DNA from 4 places in the Sphingomonas sp. ABOLE genome. Region 4 is predicted to be linked to each of the others. Evidence: predicted binding sites of a transcription regulator. Region 4 holds the regulator's gene; each other region holds the start of a gene.
What was found. The regulator LexA, encoded in region 4, represses DNA repair genes until DNA is damaged. The targets are predictions, from matches to a motif close to GTTCCNCNCTTGTTCT.
Positions count from the first base shown of each region.

Region 1: a site for LexA is predicted at 2,012-2,027, ahead of CA234_RS08380 (protein ImuA). Genes of this name have one in related genera too.
Region 2: a site for LexA is predicted at 2,236-2,251, ahead of rmuC (DNA recombination protein RmuC). Genes of this name have one in related genera too.
Region 3: a site for LexA is predicted at 1,850-1,865, ahead of CA234_RS00880 (ribonucleoside-diphosphate reductase subunit alpha). Genes of this name have one in related genera too.

Region 1 is NZ_QQWY01000010.1:115,423-120,402, reverse strand. Features, by position in the region: gene CA234_RS08390 (alpha-ketoacid dehydrogenase subunit beta) at 1-574, opposite strand, end outside; gene CA234_RS08385 (3-methyl-2-oxobutanoate dehydrogenase (2-methylpropanoyl-transferring) subunit alpha) at 586-1,857, opposite strand; gene CA234_RS08380 (protein ImuA) at 2,104-2,817, shown strand; gene CA234_RS08375 (DNA polymerase Y family protein) at 3,437-4,939, shown strand; gene CA234_RS08370 (error-prone DNA polymerase) at 4,948-4,980, shown strand, end outside.
Region 2 is NZ_QQWY01000041.1:358-5,337, forward strand. Features, by position in the region: partial or broken gene CA234_RS19575 (META domain-containing protein) at 1-32, shown strand, start outside; gene CA234_RS19580 (AAA family ATPase) at 62-811, opposite strand; gene rmuC (DNA recombination protein RmuC) at 818-2,194, opposite strand; gene def (peptide deformylase) at 2,468-2,992, opposite strand; gene recR (recombination mediator RecR) at 3,024-3,620, opposite strand; gene fmt (methionyl-tRNA formyltransferase) at 3,675-4,577, shown strand; gene truA (tRNA pseudouridine(38-40) synthase TruA) at 4,574-4,980, shown strand, end outside.
Region 3 is NZ_QQWY01000001.1:177,823-182,802, reverse strand. Features, by position in the region: gene CA234_RS00890 (amidase) at 1-623, opposite strand, end outside; gene CA234_RS00885 (AraC family transcriptional regulator) at 765-1,646, shown strand; gene CA234_RS00880 (ribonucleoside-diphosphate reductase subunit alpha) at 2,082-3,971, shown strand; gene CA234_RS00875 (DUF2171 domain-containing protein) at 4,098-4,361, opposite strand; gene CA234_RS00870 (hypothetical protein) at 4,460-4,795, shown strand; gene CA234_RS00865 (hypothetical protein) at 4,792-4,980, shown strand, end outside.
Region 4 is NZ_QQWY01000034.1:13,214-18,193, forward strand. Features, by position in the region: gene CA234_RS18110 (ComEC/Rec2 family competence protein) at 1-998, shown strand, start outside; gene bla (subclass B3 metallo-beta-lactamase) at 995-1,855, shown strand; gene CA234_RS18120 (hypothetical protein) at 2,031-2,948, opposite strand; gene lexA (transcriptional repressor LexA) at 3,175-3,852, opposite strand; gene CA234_RS18130 (molybdopterin molybdotransferase MoeA) at 3,911-4,980, opposite strand, start outside.

The sequences.
Region 1 (4,980 bases), on a different contig from region 4:
GGGCGGTCCAGTTCCTGGCCGGGCGATCATAATGGCCGTCGAACGGGCCATTATAGATGCGCTTGGGCTCGAGGAAGAGGACGGGGTCGTTGTCCTCGATCGCGGCGATCAGCAGGCCCTTGGCGTCATAGGGGGTCGACGGGATCACCGTCTTGATGCCCGAGACATGGGTGAAGATGCCCTCGGGCGACTGGCTGTGCGTCTGCCCGCCGAAGATCCCGCCGCCATAGGGCGAGCGCACCGTGATCGGCGCGGTGAAGTCGCCGTTCGAGCGATAGCGCAGCCGCGCCGCCTCGGAGACGAGCTGGTCGAGCGCCGGGTAGATGTAATCGGCGAACTGGATCTCGGGCACGGGGCGCAGGCCATAGGCACCCATCCCGATCGCCACGCCGATGATGCCGATCTCGGTGATCGGCGTGTCGAACGCGCGGGTCTTGCCGTATTTGGCCTGGAGCCCGGCGGTCGCGCGGAACACGCCGCCGAAATAGCCGACATCCTCGCCCATCACGACGACCTGGTCGTCGCGTTCCATCATCACGTCCATGGCGGAGTTGATCGCCTGGATCATGTTCATGCGGGGGGCGGTCAAATCCCGGCCGCCTTGCGCTCGGCGATCATCTGGTCGCTCTGTTCCTTCAAGTGCCAGGGCATGTCTTCGAACACGCCCTCGAACATCGTCTCGAACGGCTGGTGCATGCCGTGGCCGAGGATACCGTTCTTCTCGGCTTCCTTCTGCGCGCGCTTCACCGTCTCGGCGAGCTCGAGGTCCATCGCCGCATGGCGTTCCTCGTCCCATTCGCCGAGGCCGATCAGATGGTCCTTGAGCCGCCGGATCGGGTCGCCGAGCGGCCAGGCATTGGACTCGCCGGCCGAGCGATAGGCGCTGGGATCGTCCGAGGTCGAATGGCCCTCGGCGCGGTAGGTGAAATGCTCGATAAGCGTCGGGCCCTGGTTGGTCCGCGCGCGCTCGGCCGCCCACTCCGTCGCCGCATAGACCGCCAGCGCGTCGTTGCCGTCGACGCGCAAGCCCGCGATGCCATAGCCGATCGCGCGTGCCGCGAAGGTGGTCGCCTCGGCACCCGCGAAGCCGGAGAAGCTCGAGATCGCCCACTGGTTGTTGACGACGTTGAAGATCACCGGGGCGCGGTAGACGGTGGCGAAGGTCAGCGCCGAGTGGAAGTCGCCTTCCGCGGTCGAGCCTTCGCCGCACCAGGTGGCGGCGATGCGCGTGTCGCCGCGCGCCGCGCTCGCCATCGCCCAGCCCACCGCCTGCGGATATTGGGTGGCGAGGTTGCCGGAGATCGAGAAGAACCCGGTCTCCTTCGACGAATACATGATCGGCAGCTGCCGGCCCTGCAGCGGATCGCCCTTGTTCGAGTAGATCTGGTTCATCATCTCGACCAGCGGATAGCCGCGGGTGATGAGGATGCCCTGCTGGCGATAGCTGGGGAAGCACATGTCGTCGCCGGCCATGGCCAGTGCGGCGGAAACCGACACCGCCTCCTCGCCGGTCGACTTCATGTAGAAGCTGGTCTTGCCTTGGCGCTGGGCGCGGAACATGCGTTCGTCGAAGGCGCGGGTGAGCGCCATGCTGCGCAGCATTTTCCGCTTCGCCTCTGCATCGAGCCGCGGATCCCAGGGGCCGACGGCGTTGCCTTCGTCGTCGAGGACGCGGATCAGGCCATAGGCGAGTTCGTGGAATCGATCGGCCGGCTCGGCGGTGTCCGGGCGGCGTGCTGCGCCGGCGGGCGGGATCGCAAGATCGCTGAAGTCGGCCTCGTCGCCGGGGCGAAAGCGCGGCTCGGGCACGTGCAGCGATAAGGGCGGCAGGTTGGCGCGCGGGGCGTCCACCGTCATGGTCTCTCCATAAATTCGGCCGTGTCGCCACGGACAACGCACGGAACTCGATTTCACGAGCTTGTTATAAAATTTCAATCGGCCTGTCGAGATGGGGCAGCAGGGCTGGCCTAAAAATTTGAGGTCCGGAGTCCGATTGACTCGCGGTAGAATTGGAACAAAATAGGAACGAACGAGTCGGACCTGTCATCAACCCCCGAGCGAGTCGCCGTGCCCGATCCTGCCACTCTCGACCAGTTGCGCGCAATGCTCAGCGCCATCGACGGCACCGGATTCCGTCGGCGCCCGGTGCTGCCCTTCGGGCTGGAGCGGCTCGATGCGAAGCTGGCGGACGGGGGTCTGCGGCTCGATGCGCTGCACGAGATTGCCGGCGCCACGCCCGATCTGACCGACGATTGCGCCGCCACCACCTTCCTGGGCGGAATCGCCGCGCGCTGCTGGGGGCCGGTGCTGTGGGTGGTGCGACGGCGCGACCTGTTCGCCCCGGGGCTGGCGCAGGTCGGGCTCGATCCCAAGCGCGTGATCTATGCCGAGGCGCGCGACGACGACGAACTGCTCGCGATCATGGAAGAGGGGCTGCGCCATCGCGGCCTCGGCGCGGTGATCGGCGAAGTGAAGCGGCTGGCCATGCCGGCGACGCGGCGGCTGCAACTGGTGGCCGAGGGGGGGCGCACGATCGCCTTGCTGCTCAAGCGCCATGCGCGCGAAGGGAGCGATCCCTTGGGTGCGCCGTCCGCCGCGGTGACGCGGTGGCGGATCGGCTGCGCGCCGTCGGCACCGCTGCCGGTGGAGGGGGTCGGGCGGCCGCGCTGGGAGCTGTCGCTGGCGCGGCAACGTGGGGGGGAATCGTTCCAACTCTTGGTGGAGGCCTGCGATGCAACGGGTCGCTGCGCTCTTCCTGCCCCACTGGTCGCTCGACCGCGCGCGGCGGGCCGAGCGGCGCGCGCTGCCGCCGCCTGAGCGGGCGCACCAAGACGCAACTATTCAGGATCGCCCGGCTTCCGTTCCTGCCCCGCATGCGAGACAGGCTGACGCCACGCATGCGCATGCCATTGCCACCTGCGCTCCCCTTCCGCTTGCGGGGGGGGGCGGGGGAGGGGCTGATCTCAGCATAGTCCACCCCCTCCACGTCAGTCCCTCCCGCAAGCGGGAGGGGAGCGAAAGTGGCGAGCATCTCGCTTCCGTTCAGGCGCTCGCCTCAGCCGAGCAGGAGGCCGCCTGCTCCGTCCAGCGCGGCGGCGGCTGGCGGCCGGGCGCGCGCTGGGCACGGGCCGCGCGCGATGCTGCCATCGCTGCGCTGCCGCCGCACCAGCGACCGCCGCTGCGCGAGCTCGGTCGGCGGAGCGAGGCGGCGGACCACGCCTTCAAGCGGATGCGGCCCGACGAGGGCGGGGCGATGCCGGGTGAGGTGGGGTTGGCGCTGACATCACGTGGGGTTGTTTCGGTCGCTGCTCCACCTGTGCCGCCCCCCCAATCGTCATCCCGGCGAAAGCCGGGATCCATTGCCTTCTCCGTCGAAGAAGAAGCCGAGACCGCCAGGCGAATGGATCCCGGCTTTCGCCGGGATGACGAAGGAGGTGTGGAGACTCCCCGCGTCCTCTCCCGCCGCACCGGCAGCCGCAGCGAAGTCGCCGCCGCCTGCCCCGCAGCAATGACCGCGGGCATCCGCATCGGCATGGCGCTCACCCAGGCCCGCGCGCTGGTGCCCGCGCTCCGCGTCGACCCTGCCGACCCGCACGGCGACCGCGCCGATCTAGAACGGCTGGCGCACAGCCTCGCGCGGCGCTGGTCGCCCAGCGTCACCCTCGCCGGCGAGGACCTGCTGTTCCTCGACCTGACCGGCGTCGCCCATCTCCATGGCGGCGAAGCCAGGATGCTGCGCCGGTTGCACGCGCTGCTCGCTCGGCTGGGCTTTGCCGCCAGGATCGCCGCCGCCGACACGCCCGGCGCCGCCTGGGCCTTTGCGCGCTTCCGTCCCGAGACGCTCCTCCTTTGCCCGCCCGGCGAGCATGGCGCGTGGCTGGCCCCGCTGCCGGTCGAGGCGCTGCGGCTGGAGGGCGATGCGCTGGACCTGCTCCACCGCCTTGGCGTCGACAGCATCGGCCAGCTCGCGGCGCTCCCCCGCGCGCCGCTGGTCCGCCGCTTCGGTACCACAATCGCCGCGCGGCTCGACCAGGCGCTGGGCCGTATTCCCGAACCGGTCGCCCCGGTCACCCCGCCCGAGCCGATCGCCGTCACCCAGCGCTTCGCCGAGCCGATCGCCACCCCCGAGGCGATCGCGCACTGGCTGGGCGACCTCGTCCGCCGCCTCGCCGAAGCGCTGGCGGAAGCCGGGCAGGGCGCGCGCCGAATCGGGCTGGTCGCCGACCGGGTCGACGGCGTGCCGCAGCGGATCGGCATCGGCCTCGCCCGCGCCAGCCGCGATCCCGCGCATCTTCTCCGCCTGCTCGCCCGCCGCATCGACAGCATCGAACCCGGCTATGGCCTCGATGCGATGACGCTGCATTTGCTGCGCAGCGAACCGCTGGGCGCGCTGCCGGTCGACGAGCGGCTGGATGCCGAGACGGTGCCCGATCTCGCGCCGCTGATCGACACGCTGGCGACGCGGATCGGCATGGCGCGGCTGTGGCGGATGCGGCCGGTGGAAAGCGATGTGCCCGAACGCTCGGCCGCCGCCCTCCCGCCGCTCGATCCGCCCGAGCGCGAAGCCCCGCCGCTCAAGGCCGACGATGTCCGCCAGCTGGATCGGCACGCTCCGCTGCCGCCCTGGCACCCCGAATGGCCGCGCCCGATCCGCCTGCTCCGCCGGCCCGAGCGGCTCGACCATGTCGTCGCAGCGCTGCCCGACCAGCCGCCGCGCCGCTTCACCTGGCGCGGCGAGCAGCACGAGGTGGTCCGCGCCGACGGGCCCGAGCGTATCCATGGCGAATGGTGGAAGCGCGCGGTGGAGACCCATGCCACGCGCGACTATTTCCGCGTCGAAGACGAGCGCGGCCGCCGCTACTGGCTGTTCCGCCAGGGCGATGGCGAGCGCGCGGTGACTGGCGATCTCAGCTGGTATCTCCACGGCCTGTTCGGGTGAGCACGGCCATGTATTCCGAACTCCAGGCCACCAGCCATTAT
Region 2 (4,980 bases), on a different contig from region 4:
TGCTGGTGCGGGCACTTCACTCAGCGGCCTAGATTCGGAGGCCGCCGAGCTATTGCCTTTCTCATTCCTCCAGCATGTCCCGCACCATGCCGTGCGGATCAAACGCGAACTGGCGCTGGATACGGAAGTGCGGCGTGTCCTCAAGTTCCACCGTGTCGATGCCGTATTTGCCCATCCCCAGAAGCCGCGCCTCAGGCAGAGCCATCAGGATCGGCGAGTGCGTCGCCATGATGACTTGTGCCTGCCCCGCCGTCTGAATGCGTCGAAGTAGCTTGAGAAAATCAAACTGTCGCAAGGGCGAAAGCGCGGACTCGGGCTCGTCGAACAGGAACAGGCCCGGCCGGGCACAGCGCTCCTCGAAAAGTCTGAGAAAGCCTTCGCCATGCGAATGCGAGAGGAAGTTCGCCGAGGTGCTCCCCGCTTCATCGAGATAGCGCGCGACCGAGAAGAAACTTTCGGCGCGGAAGAACCAGCCCTGCCCGATCTTAGGCAGCCAGCTCGCCTTCAGCGCCGAGACAAGCGCGCCGCCACTGCGTTCCAGCGCACGGCTATGATCCACCGCCCGATGACCGGGGGCACCACCAGCCTCATCGAAGCCGGCCAGAACGGCGATAGCCTCCAAAAGCGTCGATTTCCCAACGCCGTTTTCGCCCGCAATGATGGTGACGGGCGAATCAAACTCCAGCGAGAACTCGCCCCGAAAAAGCGGCAGGCACCACGGGTAGGCCTGCCGATCGATTTCGGATTCGCCGTTTAGCCAGACGCGCTTGAGATAGGGCGGCGGCAACGTCGTATGGCGATACCGCACCATCCCGCCTCACTCCGCCGCAGCCGCTTCCTCGACCTCACCCCCCTCAGGCGCCGGCAGTTCCGCCGTCGGCGCCCGCGCGATCACGTCGACGCTGTCGATCGTGTCCAGATTGCTGTTGCCGATATCCACGTTGAGCGCCTGGAAGCGCCGCGCGGAGACCATCACCCGGCCTTCGAAGCTCGCGACGAACTTGTTGTAATTCTCCACCGCGCTGTTCAGCCCGCCGCCGACGCGCTTGAGGTGGCTCGCCGCCGTCGCCAGCCGCTCGTACAGCTCCTTGCCCAGCTTGCCGACTTCGCGGGCATCCTCGGTGAGCTTCTGCTGGCGCCACATCGCCGCCACGGTGCGGGCGAGTGGCAGGAAGGCCGAGGGGCCGGCGATGATCACCCGGTTGCGCGCCGCGCGCTCCCACAGCTCCATGTCCACCTCCAGCGCGCTGGACAGGAAATTGTCGCCGGGGATGTACATGATCACGAAATCGGGCGCCTTTTCGAACTGCGCCCAATAGGCCTTGCGCGACAGCGCGTCGGCATGGGTGCTCATCGCTTTCGCATGCGATTTCAGCGCCGCCGCGCGCTCCTCGGCGCTGGTCGCCTCGGCCGCCTGGAGATAGCCGTCGAGCACGCATTTCACGTCGACGATCAGCTGCTGGTCGCCCGGCAGGCGGATGATGAAGTCCGGCCGCAGCATGCCGTCCTCGGTAGTGACCGAGACTTCCGATGCGAAATCGACATGGCCGGAAAGCCCGGCGATCTCGATCAGGTTGCGGAACTGCTGCTCGCCCCAGCGGCCGCGCGTCTTGGGGGCGGCGCGCAGGGCATTGACCAGCTTGGAGGTTTCCGCGCGCGTCTCGCCCAGGCTGGCATGGACGGCGCTGATCGCCTCGCGCAGCTGGCCATAGCTGTCGCTGCGATCCTTCTCGACGCGCTGCAGCCCTTCCTCATAGCGCTTGAGCGTGGTGTCGATCGGCTGGAGCAGCGTGCGCAGCCGCTCCTCGTTCTTCTCGCCAGCCTGGTGGAAGCGCGCCTCGGCGCGTTCGAGGAAGGCGCGCTGCGTCTCGCCGAGCATGGTCGAGGCGAGTTCGCGGAACTGGCCGGCCATCACTTCGCGGGCGTTGACGAATTCGGCGAGCCGCTCCTCGAACGAGCCGGCCTTGGCCTTGAGTTCGGCCAGCTCGATGCGCGCGGCGTCGCGCTCGTTGCGGAGCATCGCCGCTTCCTCGCGCAGGCGGGGGAGCTGCGCCACGCGTTCCTCGGCCATGGCGAGATCGGTGATCGCGGCCTTGAAATCGGCCTCGCGCCGGGCGCTTTCGGCCCGCGCCTCGCTCGTGCCGCGCGCGCCGATCAGCCAACCGACCACCACGCCCACGACCAGGGCAACCATCACAAAGGCAACAACAAACGGATCCAACACACGCCTCCCGGGGAACAGGACGCGAACTTACGCCGTGCGGGACGGGGCCGCAAGGGCGGGTGCGGTCGGTTCGGCGCGGGTTGGAGAGGGTTCGGTGGATAAGTGGCGGACGCCCCTCGTCCCCCTCCGTCATTCCGGCGAAAGCCGGAATCCATTGGGGTCACCGTCACGGCTTACGCCGAAACGGCGTGGCGAATGGATCCCGGCTTTCGCCGGGATGACGGCAGAAGGGAATGGCAGCCCTCAGGCGGCCTTGCGCGCCTTGTTGAGCTTCTTCAGCAGCATGTCGCGCTTGAGCCGCGAGAGATGGTCGAGGAACACGATGCCCTCCAGATGGTCCATCTCGTGCTGGATGCAGGTGGCGAGCAGGCCCTCGAACAGTTCGTCATGGGCCACGCCCTTCTCGTCGAGCCAGGTCACCCGGCAGCGCGCGGGGCGCTCGACATCGGCGAACTGGTCGGGGACCGACAGGCAGCCCTCGGTATAGACCGAAAGCTCCTCGGCGGGCTCGTGGATCTCGGGGTTGATGAAGACGCGCGGGTGCCGGATCGGCTTGCCCTCCTCGTCCTCTTCCTCCTGCAGGTCCATCACGATCAGCCGCTTGGGCACGCCCACCTGGATCGCGGCGAGGCCGATGCCCGGCGCATCGTACATCGTGTCGAACATGTCGCCGATCAGCGTGCGGATGTCGTCGTCGACCGCCTCTACGGGAGTGGAGACGAGACGCAAACGCGGATCGGGTACTTCGACGATGGGAAGGATGGCCATCGCCCAAATTTAGGAGCGCGGCCCCAAAGCGTCAAGCAACCGGCCGCCGCGCGCGCAGCGCCTGGGCGAGCGTCCCCTCGTCGAGATAGTCGAGCTCGCCGCCCACCGGCAGGCCATGGGCGAGCTGGGTGACGCGGATCGGGAAGGCTTCCAGCCGCTCGGAGACATAATGCGCGGTGGTCTGCCCCTCGAGCGTGGCGTTCATCGCGAGGACGACCTCGTCGATGCCGCCCGCGCCGACCCGGCGGACTAGCGCGTCGATGCGCAGGTCCTCGGGCCGCACCCCGTCGAGCGCGGAGAGCTTGCCGCCCAGCACATGGAAGCGGCCGGGGAACAGCCGCGCGCGGTCGAGCGCCCAGAGGTCGGCGACCTCCTCGACCACGCACAGCGAACGGTCGTCGCGGCGCGGGTCGGCGCAGATCGCGCAGGGGTCATGCGTGTCGACATTACCGCAGACGTGGCAGGTCGTAAGCTTCTGGCTGACCGCACTCAGCGCCGCGAGCAGCGGGTCGAGCATCGTCTCGCGCTTCTTGAGCAGGTGCAGCACCGCCCGCCGCGCCGATCGCGGCCCGAAACCGGGCAGCCGCGACAGGGCCTGGGTCAGCGCTTCGATTTCGGGAGAGGCCATGGCGCTTCACATAGGGGCTTGCATGCGCGCCTGCCAAGCGGTTGAGGGGAAGGCATGCGCATCCTCTTCATGGGAACCCCCGATTTCGCCGTGCCGGTGCTCGATGCCCTGGTCGAAGCCGGGCACGACATCGCCGCCGCCTATAGCCAGCCGCCCCGCCCCGGCGGCCGGCGCGGCAAGGTGCTGACCCCCTCCCCGGTCCATGCCCGCGCCGAGGTGCTGGGGATCGAAGTGCGGACGCCGCTGAGCCTCAAGGGGGCGGAGGAGCAGGCAGCGCTGTCGGCGCTCGAGGCGGATGTGGCGGTGGTTGCCGCCTATGGCCTGATCCTGCCCAAAGCGGTGCTGGCGGCGCCGCGGCTGGGATGCCTCAACGTCCATGGCTCGCTGCTACCGCGCTGGCGCGGTGCGGCGCCGATCGAGCGGGCGATCCTCGCGGGGGATGCCGAGACCGGCGTCGGCATCATGCAGATGGAGGCCGGGCTCGATACCGGTCCGGTACGGCTGGAGGGGCGCACGCCGATCGACCGCAAGACGGCGGGCGAGCTACGCGCCGAGTTGAGCGCAACGGGCGCGCGGCTGATGGTAGAGGTGCTCGCCGATTTCGACGCCTATCCTGCCGTATCGCAGCCCGAAGAGGGCATCACCTACGCGTCCAAAATCGACAAGGCCGAGGCTCGGCTGGACTTCACTCGCAGCGCCGTGGAAGTCGAGCGGGCCGTGCGGGCGTTCAATCCGGCCCCTGGGGCCTTCTTCGAGCTGGGTGAGGAGCGCTTCCGTATCCATTCCGCCGATCTGGTCGACGCTAGCGGACCGGCAGGCACCGTCGGAGAGAACCTGCTGATCCATTGCGGCGCAGGCGCGATCCAGCCGACTTCGATCCAGCGCGCCGGCCGCGGCGTGATGACGGTGCCCGAACTGCTGCGCGGCTTCCCCATCTCGGCGGGGACGCAGCTTTGACGCGCTTCGCCCTGACGGTGGAGTTCGATGGCCGGCCGTTCATGGGCTGGCAGCGGCAGGATCATGGCCCCAGCGTCCAGCAGGCGATCGAGGACGCGGCCTATGCGGTGACGGGGGAGGACGTGGTGGTCCATGCCGCCGGCCGTACCGATGCGGGCGTGCACGGCCTCGGCATGCGCGCGCATGTCGACATCGCCAAGCCGATCGCCCCCTTCCGGCTGATGGAAGCGCTCAATGCCCGCATTCGCCCGCATCCGGTCGCGATCCTCGCCTGCGAGGAAGTCTCTGAGGAATGGCATGCGCGTTTCTCATGTCTTAGTCGCCATTATGAATATCGCATCATAACGCGCCGCGCCCCGCTGACCTGGGAGAAGGGTCTCGCCTGGCGTCTCTCCGGGCCGCT
Region 3 (4,980 bases), on a different contig from region 4:
CAGACCACCGAGCCATCGGTCTCGGTACCCACCGCCAGCGCCGCGAGGCTCGCCGCCGCCGCTGCGCCCGATCCGCTCGACGAGCCGCAGGCGGTGCGATCGAGCGCATAGGGGTTGCGCACCAGGCCGCCGACCGCGCTCCACCCGCTCATCGAATGGTCGGAGCGGATATTAGCCCATTCGCTGAGATTGGTCTTGCCGAGGATCACCGCGCCCGCCGCGCGAAGCTGCGCCACCACCGGCGCGTCGCGGCCAGTGCGATTGTCCTTGAGCGCGAGGCTGCCGGCGGTGGTCGGCAGTTCGCGCGTCTCGATATTGTCCTTGATCAGCACCGGCACGCCGTCCAGCGGGCCAAGCGCCCTCCCCGCCTTGCGCCGCGCATCGCTGGCGCGGGCCTGGGCGAGCGCATCGGGGCTCACCGCGATCACCGCGCGCAGCGTCGGGCCCTTCGGGTCCATCGCCGCGATGCGCGCGAGATAGGCGGCGGTCACCGCCGCGCTGCTGGCCTTGCCCAAGGCGAGATCGGCGGCGATCTTCGTGGCCGGCACCTCTTCCACCCGGACCTGCGCGATCGCCGGGTTCGTCGCCGCCAGCGCCAGCATCGCCACACCCCAAGCCCGCATCGCATCCCCCTTTTGTCTGCTTCGCGGTCAGCCTAGCCTGTGCCGGACCAAGCGCAATCCTGCCCCGATGGACAATTGGGCAAGATCGGTCGGGCAGGCTGCACCCCTGCCGCATAGGAAGGCGTCGCCACGGAGGAAAAGATGCAGACGCCGCTCGCCCGCTACCATGCCCGGATGCTGCGCGTGCTCGACCATGTCGACGCGCATGCCGGGGAGGATCTCGACCTGGAGACGCTGGCGGGCGTCGCGGCGTTTTCGAAGCATCATTTCCACCGCCAGTTCAGCGCGCTGTTCGGGCTGTCGGTGCATCGCTACGTCCAGCTCGTGCGGATGAAACGGGCATCCTATCGCCTCGCCTATCGGCCGGGGGAGCCGATCATCGGCATCGCGCTCGATGCCGGCTATGAAGCGCCCGAGGCGTTCGCCCGGGCCTTCCGCCAGCGCTTCGGCCAGGCGCCGTCGCAGTTCCGCGCGGCGCCGGACTGGCACCCCTGGCACGCGGCGCTCGCGCCGCTCACCCAAGCAAGGAGCCAGACGATGCAGACCCGATTCACCGGTGCCGACGTGACGACGCTCGACTTCCCCGCCACCCCGGTGGCGTTCCTGACCCACCGCGGCGACCCCGCCCGTCTCGGCGACACGATCCGCCGCTTCATCGCCTGGCGCAAGACCAGCGGCCACCGGCCGCCGGCGAGCGCCACCTACACCATCTTCCACACCGATCCGCGCACCACCCCGACCGAAGACTATCGCCTCGACCTCTGCGCCGGCACCGCGCATCCCGTGGCCGACCCCGTGCATGGCATCGAGCCCGGCCTGATCCCGGCCGGCCGCTGCGCGATGCTGCGGGTGGCGGGGCAGGCCGACGATCTCGAGCCCGCCGCGCTGTTCCTCTACCGCGCATGGCTGCCGGAAAGCGGCGAGGAACCCGGCGACTTTCCCCTCTTCGCGAGACGGGTCGCCTTCTTCCCCGATGTGCCCGAGCACGAGGCGGTGACCGAACTCTATCTGCCGCTCAAATAGCCCCCATGGTGCAGCGTGCGCCGCCGCGACCACCAGTGGTTGTGGCGGCGGTGATTCATCCCCCAAAATTTATTTGCAGTTCCATGTTCGTTCCCTTGCCTTTTTGAAAGGCCAGGGAAGTCCGCGCGTCGCGACATGAAGCGGCCGTTAGCCCTGCCACGAGCCGAGTCATTTCAGCGACGAGCCGTTGCAATCCTCGGTGATTTCCGCTCTTGTGCCCGGACTCGGATTGGCACAATCTGTAGTGGTCGCACCAAGGGGCAAGCCCAAGCACTGGTAACCCAACGTTCGCATAGCCATATGCGACTGGGGTAGACTCGTGCCGGCTGCCGGGCCGATGGACACTTTTTGTTCTCGCGCAAATCCGGCTGGTGCTACGATTGCTACCGTGCCCCGAGTCGGTTGTTGCGTATGCAGAAGACAGGGGTCCGAGGTATGGAATTCAGAGATAGTGAGACCAGCGTGAACGAGACCGCCACCATCGAAGCCGCCACCGCCAGCAAGGCGCTCGACAGCAAGGCGATCGTGCCGCAGCCCTATCCGGTCGAGGTCGATCATGCGCGCGACGCGCTGCTCACCGATTTCGGCAAGGAAACGCTGAAGGACCGCTATCTGCTCCCCGGCGAAAGCTACCAGGACCTGTTCGTTCGCGTCGCCTCGGCCTATGCCGACGACCAGGCGCACGCGCAGCGACTGTACGACTATATCTCCAAGCTGTGGTTCATGCCGGCGACCCCGGTGCTGTCGAACGGCGGCACGGGCCGCGGCCTGCCGATCAGCTGCTACCTCAACTCGGTGCCGGACAGCCTCGACGGCATCGTCCAGACCTGGAACGAAAATGTCTGGCTCGCCTCGCGCGGCGGCGGCATCGGGACCTATTGGGGCAGCGTGCGCGGCATCGGCGAACCGGTGGGCCTCAATGGCAAGACCAGCGGCATCATCCCCTTCGTCCGCGTGATGGATTCGCTGACGCTCGCGATCTCGCAGGGCTCGCTGCGCCGCGGCTCGGCCGCCTGCTATCTCGACATCTCGCACCCCGAGATCGAGGAGTTCCTCGAGATCCGGAAACCCTCGGGCGACTTCAACCGCAAGGCGCTCAACCTGCACCACGGCGTGCTGATCCCCGACGCGTTCATGGAAGCGGTGCGCGACGGCGCCGAATGGCAGCTGAAGAGCCCGAAGGACGGCTCGGTCCGCGCGACCGTCGATGCGCGCGCGCTGTTCCAGAAGCTGGTCGAAACCCGCCTCGCCACCGGCGAGCCGTACATCGTGTTCTCGGATCACGTGAACTCGACCATGCCCAAGCACCACCGCGACCTTGGCCTCAAGGTCTCGACTTCGAACCTGTGCTCGGAGATCACGCTGCCCACCGGCCGCGACCACCTGGGCAATGATCGCACCGCGGTGTGCTGCCTCTCCTCGCTCAATCTCGAGACCTGGGACGAGTGGAACAAGGACAAGCGCTTCATCGAGGACGTGATGCGCTTCCTCGACAATGTGCTAACCGACTATATCGAGCGCGCGCCCGACGAGATGGCCCGCGCCCGCTATTCGGCGGCGCGCGAGCGCTCGGTCGGCCTCGGCGTGATGGGCTTCCACAGCTTCCTCCAGGCCCGCGGCATTCCGTTCGAAGGCGCGATGGCGAAGAGCTGGAATCTCCGCATCTTCAAGCATGTCAGCGCGCAGGTGAACGAAGCCTCGATGGCGCTAGCGGTCGAACGCGGCCCCTGCCCGGACGCGGCCGACATGGGCGTGATGGAGCGGTTCAGCTGCAAGATGGCGATCGCGCCGACCGCGTCGATCTCGATCATCTGCGGCGGCACCAGCGCCTGCATCGAGCCGATCCCGGCCAATATCTACACCCACAAGACGCTCAGCGGCTCCTTCTCGGTGCGCAATCCGTATCTGGAGAAGCTGCTCAAGGAGAAGTCGAAGAATTCCGACGCGGTGTGGAACTCGATTCTCGAGCAGGGCGGCTCGGTCCAGCACCTCGACTTCCTTACCCAGGAAGAGAAGGACACGTACAAGACCAGCTTCGAGATCGACCAGCGCTGGATCCTGGAGCTGGCGGGCGATCGCGCGCCGTTCATCGACCAGGCGCAGTCGCTCAACCTGTTCATCCCGGCGGACGTGGAAAAGTGGGACCTGCTGATGCTCCACTTCCGCGCCTGGGAGCTGGGCATCAAGTCGCTCTACTATCTGCGCTCCAAGTCGGTGCAGCGCGCCGGCTTCGCGGGCGGGGTCGAGGCCGACAACACGATCGAGAAGCCCAAGTTCGATCTGGGCGAGTCGACCGATTACGACGAATGCTTGGCCTGCCAGTGAACCCTGGCGATGCAGCGGCGGTCCACCCTCATGCCCTCCTCTCCCGTCTCGGGAGAGGCAAAGGCGCGTGCTGAGGCACGAGAGGAAGCGGTGAGGAAGGCATATGCCTCCTCACCGCCCGCGACATTACGCCTCTTCTTCGAACAGCTCGACCGCGACGTCGGCGTTGGCCGAGAGGCGCACCTTGTCGCCCTCGACTTCGGCGACCAGGCCGCCGGGGATATAATGATGGTGCCCTTCATGGCTGCCGGTGGCACCTTCGACCTGGGCCGCCGAGTCCTTCTTGGTCAGCTTGATGCGGTCGCCATCGACATGGTCGACGGTCCCGACATGGACGCCGTCGGCGCCGATGACTTCCATATGCTCCTGGATTGCGCTCAGATCTGCCATGGGTCTTCTCCTGCTTGGGGTTCGCGCACCGAACGCACGCGGTCGCGAAACGATGCACGCGGGCCTCGGGCGCGTCTGCCATACGCAGGGATAGCTGCATGAAGATCCGCGCCGCCTTTGCCCTTGCCGCCCTCGCCCTGCTCGCCGCCTGCGCGCACCAGGTGCCGAGCGCCGTGGCACCGCAGGCGCCGGGCTTCCTGCTCGGGCTGTGGCACGGCTTCATCTTTCCCGTGGCGTGGGGGCTGTCGCTGATCTTGCCCGACGTCGCGGTCTATGCGGTGCCGAACAATGGCGGCTGGTATGATTTCGGCTTCTTCATCGGCGTGGTGTTCCTCGGCGTCGGCGCGCAGGGTGGCCGCAAGGTCGTCTATCGCGAACGCATCGTCGTGCGCGACGGCATGAAGACCGTCCGCGGACGGGTGATCGACCAATGACGCGCACGCTCGCCCTCCAGGCCGGCCTCGGCATCGCCTCGGGCACGGCAGGACTGATCGTCCTCCTCCGCCCTTCAGTGGCGCGGCGGCTGCTGCGCGTCAAAGCCAGCGAGCCGGCGACCTACGCGCTGCGGATCGGCGGCATGATGCTGGTCGCGCTCGGCCTGTTCCTCACCGGCTTCGCG
Region 4 (4,980 bases):
CCATCGTCGCGCTGCACGAGAGCCCGCACATGCGCCGCTGGTTCGAGGCGCGCGAAGAGGGGCTGGCGCGACGGATCGCGCGCGGGGCGGGATCGCTGCTGCTCACCGGCATCCTGGTCGAGCTGGCGCTGATGCCGATCGGGCTGTTCCATTTCCACAAGGGCGGCATCTACGGCGCGGTCGCCAACATCGCCGCGATCCCGCTCACCACCTTCGTGGTGATGCCGCTCGAGGCGCTGGCGTTGCTGGGCGACCTGATCGGGGTGGGCGCGCCCTTCTGGTGGCTGACCGGCCAGGCCATGGCGCTGCTGCTGTGGATCGCGCACAGCGTGGCGAGTGCGCCCGGATCGGTTGCGGTGCTGCCGGTGATGCCGGCGGGGGCCTTCGCGTGCATGGTGCTCGGCGGACTGTGGCTCGGCCTGTGGCGGACGCGGGTGCGGATCGCGGGGCTCGTTCCGCTGCTCGTGGGGGCGCTGTGGGCGCTGGCGACGCCCGGCCCGGACCTGCTGGTCACCGGCGACGGGCGCCACGTCGCGCTGCGCATGGCGGACGGCAGTCTCGCGCTGCTGCGCGACCGCGCGGGCGACTTCACCCGCCAGGTGCTCGGCGAGAATGGCGGGGTCGAGGCCGATGCGCTGGCGGCGCTCGCCGAGCGGCCCGATGCGCGGTGCAGCCGCGATCTGTGTGTCGCGGAGGTTGCGCAGGGCGGACGGCGCTGGCGCGTCGCAGCCACGCGCAGCGTCTATCCGGTGGCGTGGCGCGAACTGGTCGCGGTCTGCGCGTCGAGCGACATCGTGGTGAGCGAACGGCGGCTGCCGCGCGCCTGCCATCCGCGCTGGCTGCGGCTCGATCGGCAGGCGCTCGACTCTACCGGCGGGGTCGCGGTGACCTTTGCGGGCGGGACGGTCCGCACCGTCGCCACGACCGCGCGCCAGCCATGGCTTGACCCGCCCACCGTCCAGCCCCCATTCAGCGCCGCGAAGGGAGATCGACGATGATCCGGATTCTGCTTGCGGCCTCGGCACTTGGCCTGGCTTCCCCGGCGCTGGCCCAGCGCACCGACTGGGCCAAGACCCGCGCCGAATGGAACCAGCCGATGGCGCCGTTCCGGATCCTCGGCAACGTCCACTATGTCGGCACCGCGGGGATCTCGGCCTATCTGATCACCAGCCCGCAGGGGCACATCCTGATCGACGGCGGCATGCCCGAAAGCGCGCCGCTGATCGCCGCGAACATCGAGAAGCTCGGCTTCAAGCTCAACGACGTGAAGATCCTGCTGATCAATCACGCGCATTGGGACCACGAGGGCGGCCTCGCCGAGCTCAAGCGCCGCACCGGCGCGCGGCTGCTGGCGAGCGCCGCCGATACCCCGGCGCTGGAGGCGGGCACGTCCGACTATCGCCCGGACATCAGCATCGCCGCGCCGCCGGTGAAGGTGGACGGGCAGCTCAAGGACGGCGAGGAGATCCGGCTCGGCACCAACACGCTGGTCGCGCATCTGACGCCGGGGCACACCAAGGGCTGCACCAGCTTCACCATGCAGGTCCCCTCGGGCGGGGACAGCCTGACGGTGCTGTTCGCCTGCAGCTTCAGCGTCGCCGACCAGCCGCTGACACCGGGCCATGGCTATGACGCGGCGCCCGCCGATTTCCGCGCCACCTTCGCCAAGCTGCGCGCGACCCAGGCCGACGTGTTCCTGAGCTTCCACGCCGAGCAGTTCGATCTCGCCGCCAAACGCGCCAAGCAGGCGGCGGGCGATCCCGAGGCGTTCGTCGATCCGGGCGAACTGGGGCGTCGGGTGGATGCGGCGCAGAAGGCGTTCGAGGCGGAGCTCAGGGCCCAAACGCCCAAGTAAGGCGTGCAGCTTGAACGGCGCGCCGGGCCCCGGTCAATCAAGGTGGGCCCTCGGGCGCGCGGGCGCCATCCAAAGCCCGCACGCGCGCAAGGGATGGCCCACGAACGTTCGCTGAACGGCCCCATCCTTCGCACGGCCGACGCGTCCAGACGCGAGGACCGCACCGAGCGTGCAGTCAGTGTTCGGCAAACGGCGGGGGATCTGCCTGTTGCTCCTTGAGGACGCGCTCGACGATCAATCCGCGCGTGCTCCAGGCAAAGGCATTGGCCTGTCCGGCATAGAGGCCGCGCAGATAGCCGCGGTCGAAGGCGGTGAGTTCGCTCGGCACGCGATTGGTATTCCCGTCGAACAGGGACAGGATCGTCTCCGTCGGTCCGGTGGCGCGGGGGCGGGCGCCGCCCAGGGTGCGCATCGCCAGATAATCGGCGATCTGGTTGCTGGTCTTGCCGATCACGGCCGAGCGCTCGACCAGCACGATCGACGCTAGCATGTCCTTGCGCGTGGGCGAGACCAGCCTGGAGGCAATCGGGACGTTCAAAAAGCCGCCCTGGTTGATATGCTCGCCATCGCGGCTGAGGACTTCGCTGTTGCTCCATGCGCGCACGGGACCGCGCTCGCCGACGATGGTGCGGATTTCCGACGGCGTACGATCCCCGAAGAGCCACCATTTGCGCCGCACGAGCGTGTCGATCCCCGTGGCTACGCCGTCGGTGAAGACGACGAGGATGTTGGGCGTGCATCCATCGCCCGCGAGCTTTAGCCCGGCCTGCTCGGCATCTGCCGCCAGGCGGTAGCCGATCATCTCGAGGACGGAGCGCTCGAGCCCGACGCTACCGAAGCAGACGGCGCTTTGGAAGCGGGGCAGCGGTGCATCGTTGGGACTGGGCGGCGTGATCGCATGCACCAGCGCGCTGATGTCCTTCTTGGAAGCAGGCTTGCGTCCTGTGACGATGATGGGATCGGTGGGGCCGGCAGGCGCCTTGCGCCCCTGTGCGCGATCGGTTGTATCCGTGGTAGCCGGCGACTGCGCCGCGTCCTGAGAAGAGGATATGCTCTGCTGCGCCATCCCGAGGCCTGGGAAGAGCAGGCTCATCGCCACCGCCAGAAGAGGTCCACGCATCGGCCCGCGCTCCATCACTTCTTGTGTGCAGACCGTGGCATGAATGTCCGATGCGTAGAAGTAGTAATATCGATGCCTGAAAGTACACCACGCGGATCAGCGCGCCCGAGGTGTGCGGGGGCGGGCGGACAAGGAATGGACGAAGCGTAAGGCGAAGCTGTAGCTGGTGCTTCGCATCGCCTCGTCCCGGCCCCATTCATCAGTAGCGGCGCAACAATCCCGCCAACCGGCCCTGCACCCGCACCTGATCCGGGCGATAGCGCTGGGGCGTATAGTCGCGATTGGCCGGATCGAGCCGGACCATCGCGCCTTCCTTGCGGAAATATTTCAGCGTCGCCTCGGCATCGTCGATCAGCGCGACGACGATCTCGCCGTCCCGTGCGGTCTCGGTGCGGCGGATCAGCGCATAGTCGCCGTCGAGGATGCCGGCTTCCACCATCGAATCGCCAGCGACTTCGAGCGCATAATGCTCGCCCGCGCCGAGCAGCGCGGCGGGCACCGGCAGCATGGTCGAGCCTTCGAGCGCCTCGATCGGCGTACCCGCGGCGATGCGGCCGTGCAGCGGGATCTCCACCACGTCATTGGCCGGCGTCGGGGGCGATGCGGGAGCGGCGGCCGCGCTCGCCGGCTTGGGCGCCTTGGCGACAGGCTTGCGCTCGCCGCGCTCGGGCATGCGCAGCACTTCCAGCGCGCGGGCGCGGTTGGGCAGGCGGCGGATGAACTCGCGTTCCTCCAGCGCGCTGATCAGGCGGTGCACGCCCGATTTCGACTTGAGATCGAGCGCCTCCTTCATTTCCTCGAACGAGGGCGATACGCCCGTCTCGGCAAGACGGTCGGAAATGAAGCAGATCAGCTCGTGCTGCTTGCGCGTGAGCATCCAATCCTCCGTGGTCCAGAACAGACTGGGAACGTTTATGCAATGTTCCGAGGCGCTGTCAAGCGATGTCGAGGATTTCCACCGAGTCGGAGCTATTTGCGGCTGGCGCATGCGGCTCGCGCACGATCAGGCAGGTGCTGCGGGCGAGCGTGCGGAGCATCGAGCTGTCCTGGATCGCCGAGGCATGGACGCGGCCGTCGATCAGCGCGGCGCGGAGATAGTCGGTGCGCGGGCCATTGGCCGGCAGCGGCTCGCCGAGGATCGCCGAGCGCCCGCGCGGGAACGGATCGGCGGCACCGGATCGGTGCGCGATCAAGGGCTTGGCGAAGAGCAGCGCGGTGACGAACACCGAAACCGGATTGCCCGGCAGGCCCAGCACGACCATGTCGCCGCGCGTGCCCGCCATCATCGGCTTGCCCGGTCGGAGCGCGATGCGCCAGAAGTCGATGGTCGCGCCGGCGGCTTCCAGCGCGGGGCGGACGAGGTCGTGATCGCCTACCGACGCGCCGCCGCTGGTGATCAGCAGATCGGCCTCGACAGTGGCGAAGGCATGGGTGAGGGCGCCCAGATCGTCGGGCAGGATGCCGAGGTCGACGATCTCGACCGGCAGATCGGCCAGCTGCGCGGCGAGCATCGTGCGGTTCGATTCGGGCAACTGGGCGGGCCCGATCGGCATACCCGGTGCCACCAGCTCGTCGCCGGTCGCGGCGATGGCGACGCGGACCTTGCGGCCGACGGGCAGTGCCGCATGGCCGCCGATCGCCGCCAGCGCGATCCGGGCTGGCGTGAGCCGCTCGCCCGCTGCGATCAGCGCGTCGCCTTGCGCAAAGTCCAGCCCGCGGCGGCGCGTGTTGCGACCCAGATAGGACGGGCCTTCGCCAGCGAGGCTTAGCTGATCGCCGTCGCGCGCGGCCTCTTCCTGGACGAGCACCGTGTCCGCGCCCGCGGGCATCGGCGCGCCGGTGAAGATCCGTACCGCTTCTCCGGGCGCAACCGTGCCCGCGAAGCCAGACCCCGCCGCGCTCTCGCCGATCACGGCCCAAGGTCCGGGCAGGTCGGCGAAGCGGATCGCATAGCCGTCCATCGCCGAAAGGTCGGTTTCCGGCTGGGTGCGGCGTGCGACCACCG